2 regions of the Micromonospora sp. WMMD1219 genome follow, and region 1 is predicted to be linked to the other one. Evidence: riboswitches for the same ligand, from Rfam matches in the RefSeq annotation. Region 1 holds a riboswitch; the other holds the start of a gene.
The links. A riboswitch is a leader RNA that binds a small molecule or an ion and turns the genes downstream of it on or off. The one in region 1 is predicted to bind cyclic di-AMP.
Positions count from the first base shown of each region.

Region 1 (4,437 bases):
GCTCGCCCGGCTCACCGAACTGCTCGCCGCCGACCGGGCGAAGACCGGCCGGCCGCACCTGTGGGGCGCCGCCGCGAGCCGCGAGCTGACGCTCACCGAGTGCGTCAACCGCGCCGACGCGCTGGTCTCCGACGTGTCCGGGGTCATCTCCGACTGGCTCTACTCCGGCAAGCCGTACGCGGTCACCGACACCGGCGCCGACGGCGCGCACTTCGTCGAGCGGTTCCCGCTCGCGGCGTCCGGCTACGTGCTGCGGCGTGACATGTCCAACGTGGACGAAGTGCTCACCGACCTGCTCGACGCCGACCCGAAGGCGGCGCGGCGCTGGGCGGCGCGGACCCGGTACCTGGGCGACTTCCCCGCCGACGGGTACGCCGAGGCGTTCCTCACCGCCGCCCGCCGGGAGCTGGAACCCGACTGGGCGGTCCCGGCGCCGCGCGCCGAGGTGTAGGCCCGCTCAGAGGTACGGGTCGAGCAGGGCGAGCACCGCCTCCGGATCCTCGACGTGCGCGTTGTGGCCCAGCCCGGGCAGCGTCGCCACCGGCACGCCCAGCTCCTTGAGCTGCGCGTCGGTCACCATCGGGTCCAGCTCGCCCCGGGCCAGCAGCACGGGCACACCGGTGGCGGCCAGCAGGGCCGGCAGCCGGGGCTCCCCGACCGCGAACGCGGCCGGGTCCATCGCGAGCCGCCAGCGGCCGTCCACCCGGCGCAGCCCCGCCTCCACCACCGGATGGTCCGGTGCGAACAGCCCGGCGAGCCCGGAGACCCGCAGGTAGCGGCGGGCCGCCTCGTCACGGGTGGCGAACCAGGTGACCGGCCGGGCGGCCAGTTCCGCCGACTTGGCCAGTTCGGCCGGGGACCAGACCGCCTTGATGCCGAGCCCGACCACCGCGTCGACCGGAAGCCCTCGCTGCCGGGCGGCGAGCGCCAGCGCCACCACGCCGCCGAGCGAGTGCCCGAGCAGCACCAGCCGGTCGTCCGGGCTGAGCCGGACCGGGCCGAGCCCGTCGACCACGCGCTGGGCCAGGGCCTCGAACGAGTAGCCGTCGAGCGAGGGCGACCAGCCGTGTCCCGCGAGGTCGGGGGCGAGCCAGCGGCCGGGCCAGCGGCGTTCCAGCAGCGGCGCCCAGGGCAGCCACACCTCGCCGGTGGCACCCATGCCGTGCAGGAGAATCAGGTGCCGCTTCCCCGTCGCATCGCCCATTGGCGCAGTCTGCCACCGCCCGCCCCGGACACGCGAGACCGCACCCCGGCCAGCCTCGTCGCCCGCCATCCCGTCGATCTTGCGGTTTCGGCCCGTGGGACGCCCGGCTTGCCCGTTGTGACGGGGCCGCAACTGCAAGATCAGCGGGGCCGGGCGGGGTCAGGCGGAGTAGCCGCGGGTGGAGACCCAGTTCGCCAGGTCGATCGTGGTGACCCAGTACGACGGCAGCGACGGGTCGGCCGAGTCGGCGATGCGCACGGTCCGGCCGTCGTCCTTGTAGCCGACCACGGCGACGTAGTGGCCGCCCGGGAACGAGTGCCAGCCGCCGTTGGTGTCGGTGGCGGTGCCGGCGACGTTCGCGACGACCGCGCGGCCGTTGGTGATCGCCTCGACCACGTCGGCCTGGAGCCGGTCCATCTGGGCCGGGGTGGCGGTGCCGGGGATCATGCGGGTCCGGTACGGGTTGCCCTTGACCTGCTGGTTGAGCACCCGGGTGGTGTCCTCGGCCGAGTTGGTGCCCATCTCGGTGGTGCCGAGCGGGCCGGCGAGCGCGTCCTGGCTGCGTTCGATGCCGGCGGCGCTGAGCGCGTTGCGCACGGCGGCCGGACCGCAGTAGAAGTAGTTGATCTGCGCCTGGTAGTCGTAGTCGAGCGACTTGCTCGACGGCGGCTTCGGCTTGGCCTTGGGCGTGGTGTCCGGGTCGGCCGTGGCCTTCTTCGACGGGGAGGCGCTCGGCGACGCGCTGGGCGCGGCGGAGGCGCTGGGCGACGCCGGCGGGACGGCGATGCGGGCCTCGCCGCGGCTGGCGGGCTGCTCGCCGAGACGGGCGGCGCCGAGATCGGCGACCGCCGCGGTGTTCTCCTCGACCGGGGCGTCGTCACCGGCGGTGGCGACGGTGCCGGCGCCGGCGGCCAGCACGAGCGCGGCGGCCGATCCGGCGATGATCTGGTACGGGCGCTCGGTGACGATCCGTCGCAGCTGACGCTTCAGGTGGTGCTTCACGAAATCCTCCACGGGGCGTGAGCGGCGCACGCCGGCCCGGCACGCGGAGGAACTCACACGTGCTGGCGGGGCCGGATGGCCGGGGGATCGGGAACGCCCGTGATGCCGGGCGCCCAGGGGGCGGTTGCCGGTCGCGCGTCAGGCGAGCGCGGGCACCGCGGTGCCGTGGAGGCGGGGGGACGATCGAGGGGTGGGCAAGAGGGGTACTCCTTCCGTGGCCGCCGACCGGGTTAGCTGACGGATTCGGGCGGGAAGTACGCCCTACCGCGGGCCGTGGCTCGCGGATTCACCCCGATGGTGCTCATGGGTCCCCGGTTCGTGGAACACGATTAGGCGGGTCGGTGCGGCGTCGCCGTCGGCGATCGATTACCGCATCGGACGCGCCGACACTACCGGTGGGTATGTCCCATGCCAAGCGCTCCCACCTGCGTAAACGTGATCCGCGGTAACGGATTTCGGAACACCCGGTTACTGACTTCGCTCAATGGGACAAGCAGTTTCGACGGCACCCGGCGGCGGAAAGCGGACAGACGGCCAGCACCGGCCCGGCAATCGCGCGACTCGATGACCTGTTCCGCGCCGGACGCCCGTTTCGGCGGCCCGGGTGACCGGGCTCACCACATTCCGGGTAACGATTCGGTCGAGACGGTCGTCTCAGCCGACCCGGGCCGGGCGCCACCGGGCGTTGCGGACCGTCGCGGGCACCGGCTGGGCGCTCGCCGTCGCGCTCCGGTACACCGGGGCGGGCCGCAGCGCCACGGTGGCGGCGTACGCCTCGGCGGCGAGCGTCCGGGCGGCCTCGGCGGCCAGTTCCGCGTCCCGCCACGCCGCCCGCTCCCGCTCGGCGGCGCTCTCCCATCCGGCCCGGCGACCGTCCCGGACGGTGCGTGCCAGCACGGTCTCCTGCTCGGCCGGGTGCCGGCGCGGATCCCACCCGTTGCGACCCGCCAGCACGTCGGCGAGCTGACGGGCGGTCAGGTCGCCCCGCCAGTGCGCCGTCATGGCGGCGTGGTGCAGCCAGCGCTCCCGGGCCGCGTACTCAGCCGGGGTGCGCGGGGTGCGCGGGGCGGCCAGCGCGGCGGCGCCGGCCAGGCGGCGGGCGGCGGCGTCCGCCTCGTCGTACGCGGTCCAGGCCCGTTCCGCCTCGTCCTGCGCGGCCAGCCACCGCTCCCGGCGGCGGCGGGCCGTCTGGGCGGCCCCGGCGGCGGCCACCGCCACCTCCTCGGCGTACCGGACCAGGTCGTCGCGGCGGGCGGCGTCGGCGTCGGCCGGTTCGGGGACGGCGTCCGGCGCGGGCTCGCGTTCGGGCCGGGCGACGAGCGCGGCGAGCAGGCCCAGCGCGAGCAGCAGCAGGAAGGACCAGATGGCCGCGGCCTCGGGCACGGAGGTGAGGAAGTGGTACAGAGCGGTCTGCGACATGGTCGGCACCTCACGGGAAGAACCTGGCGGGAGGGCCGCACGGCCGGCCGGGGCGGGCGGGCCACCGGGAGGCGGGTGCGGGGATGACGTTCGGTGGGTGCGGGAACGGGCGCGGCCCGTGGGCGGATCAGCGGGCGGGCGGGGCCCGTGGGCCGGCCGGCGCGGCGGCCCGTCCGGCCGGGACCGGCTCCGCGACGGCCGGGACCGTCGCCCGGCGAGCGGGCGCCGGGACACCGGCGGGCGAGGCCGGCCGCTCGGCCACGCGGTCGACCTCCGGCCGCGCGGCGGTCGAGGCGCCCGTGACCGTGTACGCCGAGGCGGCGACCGCCGGAGCCGGGGCGGCAGCGGCGACACCGGACGGCAGCGTGGCGGCGCCGAACGAACAGGCGACCACCACGGCGAGACTGGCGAGCATCCGGGCGGTCCAGCGCGCCACCCACCACACGGGGCAGGTGAGCGCGATCGGAAGCACGGGTACAAATTACCGCCGATCCCCCACGAACGCACCGCCGCACGGCGTGTCGCGGACCGGCCGGCAGACGACGGCGCGTGTCAGTCCGGGCGACGCCGCCCGGCGTACTCGATGCCCTCGGCCCGACGGGCGACGGACGTCGCGCCCCCGTCGGCGGCCGGGGTGGCGGCGTCCTCGGCGGACCCGCGTGGAGCCGGCACGGCCGGTGCGCGCGACGCCGTGCGGGCCCGGCGGGACGGGCCGAGCAGGCGCATCATCGGCAGCTCCACCCAGCGGTGCAGCGCGGCGGCCAGCGCGAGCGTGACCACCAGGAAGCCGAGCACCGCGACCGGGCCGCGCC
Region 1 is NZ_CP186057.1:6,391,623-6,396,059, forward strand. It holds gene ACN27C_RS29835 (CDP-glycerol glycerophosphotransferase family protein) at 1-451, shown strand, start outside; gene ACN27C_RS29840 (alpha/beta fold hydrolase) at 458-1,204, opposite strand; gene ACN27C_RS29845 (C39 family peptidase) at 1,364-2,206, opposite strand; cyclic di-AMP (ydaO/yuaA leader) riboswitch at 2,411-2,552, opposite strand; gene ACN27C_RS29850 (hypothetical protein) at 2,861-3,625, opposite strand; gene ACN27C_RS29855 (hypothetical protein) at 3,753-4,097, opposite strand; gene ACN27C_RS29860 (acyltransferase family protein) at 4,178-4,437, opposite strand, start outside.

Region 2 (4,437 bases), 1.4 Mb from region 1:
CGGACAGCAGGCCCGGGCCGGGCAGGACGGCCAGCTCGCCGGGCGGTACGTCGTGCCCGGCGTCGCAGCGCAGCCGCGCGTGCACCGGCGCGCCGCACTCGTCGTGGGCAACCCGGACCGCCGGGCCGGCCTCGTCGGCGGCGTACGCGTCGCCCCACTGCCGCAGCGCGACGAGCACCGGGATCAGGTCGCTTCCCTTGGCAGTGAGCACGTACTCGTCGCGGGTGCGCTGCCCGGGCTCGCGGTAGGGACGCCGGTCGAGCAGCCCGTCGGCGACGAGTTGCTTGAGGCGTGCGGCGGCCACCGGCTCGCTGACGCCGACCCGCCGGGCGAAGTCGTCGAAGCGGCGGGTGCCGAACGACGCCTCCCGCAGCAGGAGCAGCGTGGTGCGGTTGCCGACCACCTCGAGCGCCCGGGCGATCGAGCAGTTGGCGGTGGACCAGGAGTCACGGTGGGCGAGGAGGTCCGTCATGGCGTCGACGGTACCCACCTGACTTAGGGAACCAAAAGTCAGCTACCTCACAGCTGGCCGGGGAAGAAACCGTGCCGGGCCAGCGGCTCGACGATCTGGTGCTCCTCGTACGACAGGTGCGACAGCAACGTGTCGGTGAGCAGGTCCACCGCCTCCTGGAGTCCGGTGAAGTCGCCGGGCCGGCGGACCAGCTCCACGAGTGCCCGGTCCACGCTCTCCACCACGCCGTGGATCACCACGTGCTCCTCCTCCAAGCGGTCCAGCACGGCGGCCAGCCCGGCCTCGGAGCGGCGCAGGTGCGGGAAGATCGAGGCGTCCTCCAGCCCGTGGTGCTGGGTGACCATCGTGCAGTAGGCCGCGCAGTACGCCCCGAGCGTCCAGTTGTTCTGCCGCATGGTCATCTCGTTCAGCGCGGCCCGCGCCCGGCCCGGTGTGACCGAGCCCTGCTTGACCTGTTCCAGCAGGTCGCGCACCTGGGCCAGCTCCTGCCGCAGGTGGTCGTGCACGTCCACCAGGTGCTGCCCGGCGGCCTGTCCCCGGGCCGGGTAGGTGTGCCCGGCCGGTGGCGGCGGGGCGCTCGGGCGGGTGGACTCGTCCCAGGGGCGGCGCGCGCTCAGGCGTACCCCCGGGTCGGGGGTGGGGGTGACACCCAGCGTGCTCGGGCCGCCGGCGGCGGCCTGCTCCTCGGCGGCCGCGCGGGCACCGCCGCCGGGCGTGGCGCGCTCGGCGGCGACCAGCTCCCGCACGGCGGGCGCGACCTCCTGGCCGAAGATCTGGATCGCGCGCGGCTCGTCGCTGCCGAGGATGAACGTGGTGATGCCGTGCTCCAGCGTGAGCCCGGCCAGTTCCTCCACCCACTGGTCCGGCGGCCCGGCCAGGAAACCGGCCGACGAGCGGGCGAACGTGCCGGTCACGTTGAGCATGCGGCGGATCGCGGCCGGGTCGCGCCCGGCGGCCCGGGCGCCCTCGTCGACGAGCGCGTTCAGGGCGGGCAGCTCGTCGGGGCCCTTCGGCAGGTACGACAGGGACGGCAGCCAGCCGTCCGCGGCGCGGCCGACCAGGCGCAGCATGCGCGGCTTGTACGCGCCGACCCAGATGCCCACCGGGTGCGCGGGCGCCGGGCCGCGCTTGGCGCCGACCACCCGGTAGTGCTCGCCGTCGACCCGGATCATGCCGCGCCGGTCGGTGTCCCAGACCTCGCGGATCACCCGGATCGCCTCGTCCAGGGCCTCGACGGCGGCGCCGGGGGACAGGCGCCGCCCGCCGGTCGCCTCGATCGCGTCCCAGAACGCGCCCGCGCCGAGCCCCAGCTCGACCCGGCCGCCGGTGAGCAGGTCCAGGCTGGCGATGCTGCGGGCCAGCACCACCGGCTGGCGCAGCGGCAGGTTGAGTACGTTGCCGGCCAGGCGGATGCGCTCGGTGGCGGCGCCCACGTAGGACATCAGCGTCCAGGTGTCCAGGAAGCCCGGCTGGTACGGGTGGTCCTGGAACGTGACCAGGTCCAGCCCGACCTGCTCGCAGAGCCGGGCGAGCGCCACCACCTGGTCGGGCTGCCCGGCGGCGGGGGTGAGGAAGCCGCCGAAGGTCAGCTCGTGTCCGTGATCGGTCATCCGTCCCGTCCTCCCGTGATCTTGCCTGGCCCTGCCACCGTAGCGCCGCCGCCGGTAGCCCGGCCGGGTGAAGAGCATCACAAGAAGTGGACGATCGTCGCAAAACGCTCCTAGCGTCGGTTTCGTTCGCAGACGCGGACACCGCGGGCCGGAAACGCCAAATCCCGCCGCCGTCCCCGGTAACCGAACCTCGCGCGGGAGCGGGGGAACCACACGTTCCACGGTGCATCGTCACCTCGGGGTGAAGCCGCCACCGGCGGCCGGGCTCCTCGGCCCGAACCCGACAGCTCACCTCGTCGGCGTGGAGGAATCCACATGGCAACTGAATACTCAGCCCGAAGCCGCCGTACCGCTCTCGGGGCGGTTCTGGCCGGCGCCGCCGTCGGCGCCGCGACCCTCTTCGGCCCGGCCGCCCCGGCCAGCGCGGGCGTCAACTGGGACGCGGTCGCGCGCTGCGAGTCAGGCGGCAACTGGAAGATCAACACCGGCAACGGCTACTACGGCGGGCTCCAGTTCTCCCGCGCCACCTGGAACGGCTACGGCGGCAAGAAGTACGCCGCCCGCGCCGACCTGGCCAGCCGCTCCGAGCAGATCGCCGTCGCCGAGAAGGTGCTGCGCGGTCAGGGCATCGGCGCGTGGCCGGTCTGCGGCAGGAAGGGCGGCTCGGCGAACGCCGGGTCGGCCGCGGCCGGCGAGCGGGCCACCACGAAGGCCACTCCGCGCAAGGCCGCCCCGGAGCGGCCGGCCCCGCGCAAGGCCGCGCCGGAGCGGCCCGCGACGAAGGCCGCGCCGCAGCCCGCGAGCGGTGCCGGGACGTACGTGGTCCGGCGCGGGGACACCCTGTCGGAGATCGCCGTGGCGCAGCGCGTCGACGGCGGCTGGCGTGCCCTGCACGAGCGCAACCGGGCAGTGGTCGGCGACGACCCGGGCCTGATCTTCCCCGGTCAGCGGCTGCGCCTGCGCTGACAGCGGTCCGGAGAACGCCCGGCCGGTCCGTCCGGCCGGGCGTTCACCCGTCCGCGACACGCCGCGTCGCCGGTGTCCGGCCTGCTCGCGGCGCCGGGGCGCGGCCCGCGACAGCCGGTGACCGCGATTCGTCGGAGCCGGTTGCTAGGGTCACGGTGCTCGGCTAAGACGTGAAGAAAGCGCGGAAATGACCAACGACCCGTTCTCGGCGGCCGCGAGCCTCGACGAGATGCTGACCCGCACGCAGCAGGCGCTCACCGCGATGCGCTCCCGGGCCTCGGCGCACGCCGACGGCGAGCCGGGCGACCTGCTCCGCGCCGAGGGCACGGCCGCCGGCGGGCGGGTCCGCGCGGTCGCCGTCCAGGGTGGCCGGCTGGATTCCGTGACGGTCGACCCGGAGCTGGCCGGCGAGCCCCTCGACGTCCTCTGCGGACACCTCGTCACCGCCGCCAACGCCGCGTTGTCCGAGCTGGACGCCCAGGTCAGCGCGTCGGCGCGGGCCGACGCCGACGCGCTCGCCGCCCGGCTCGGCACCATGGGCGACCAGGTCGAGCTGTTCGGCCGCGCGATGCACGAGGCGGCCGCGCGGATTCACCGCGACCGCGGCACCCCGTCCCGGGCCGGCAGCCCGGCCTGACCCGACGGCCGCGTGGCGCCGCGACCCCGCGACGCCCGGCACGACGAGGCTCTGGCACGACGAGGCGGCCGGCCGCCGGGAGGACGACGACCGGCCGCGCTACGCCACGGTCAGCTCAGGGTGACCGCGGTGTCGTCGACGACGAAGGACGTCTGCAACGAGCTGTCCTCCACGCCGCTGAACGAGATGGTCGCCGTGGTGCCCGCGAGCGACGAGATGTCGAAGGACCGCTGCACGTAGCCGGTGGCCTTGTTCAGGTTGGAGTAGGTGGCCAGCGTGGTGCTGCCCGCCTTGACGGTGAGCTTGTCGTACGCGGTGCTGGTGGTCGACTCCGCGCTGTCGACGTGCAGCCAGAAGCTCAACGTCGCCCGGCATCCGGCCGGGATCGTCACCGACTGGCTGAGCGTGTCGGTGTGCGACGAGCCGTACCCGTCCAGCCACGCCTTGTACGAGCCGCCGTGTGCGGCCTGGCCGCTGTCGGTGGTGATGACGCCGGACGAGGCGCTCCAGCTCACGTTGCCCGACTCGAAGCCCGGGTTGGCGAGCTTGTTGCCGGAGCAGCCGCCCGACGGCGGAGTGGTCGTGGTGCTCGGCGTGGGCGTCGGGGTGCCGCCGGCACAGGTCGGCTCGCCCGACTGGGCCGGTACGCTGACCGCGGTCCACGCCGCCTTCACCGCGTTGAACTCCGTGCAGCCGCTCGGGTAGAGGTTCTTCGCCGCCTGCAACGTCCACACGCGGTACTTCAGGTAGGA
Region 2 is NZ_CP186057.1:5,013,616-5,018,052, forward strand. It holds gene ACN27C_RS23355 (winged helix-turn-helix transcriptional regulator) at 1-472, opposite strand, end outside; gene ACN27C_RS23360 (LLM class flavin-dependent oxidoreductase) at 520-2,082, opposite strand; cyclic di-AMP (ydaO/yuaA leader) riboswitch at 2,254-2,399, shown strand; gene ACN27C_RS23365 (transglycosylase family protein) at 2,398-3,048, shown strand; gene ACN27C_RS23370 (YbaB/EbfC family nucleoid-associated protein) at 3,236-3,685, shown strand; gene ACN27C_RS23375 (M4 family metallopeptidase) at 3,796-4,437, opposite strand, start outside.
Region 2: it holds a riboswitch for cyclic di-AMP, as region 1 does, so the genes downstream of both, ACN27C_RS23365 (transglycosylase family protein) here and ACN27C_RS29845 (C39 family peptidase) in region 1, are expected to answer to the same signal.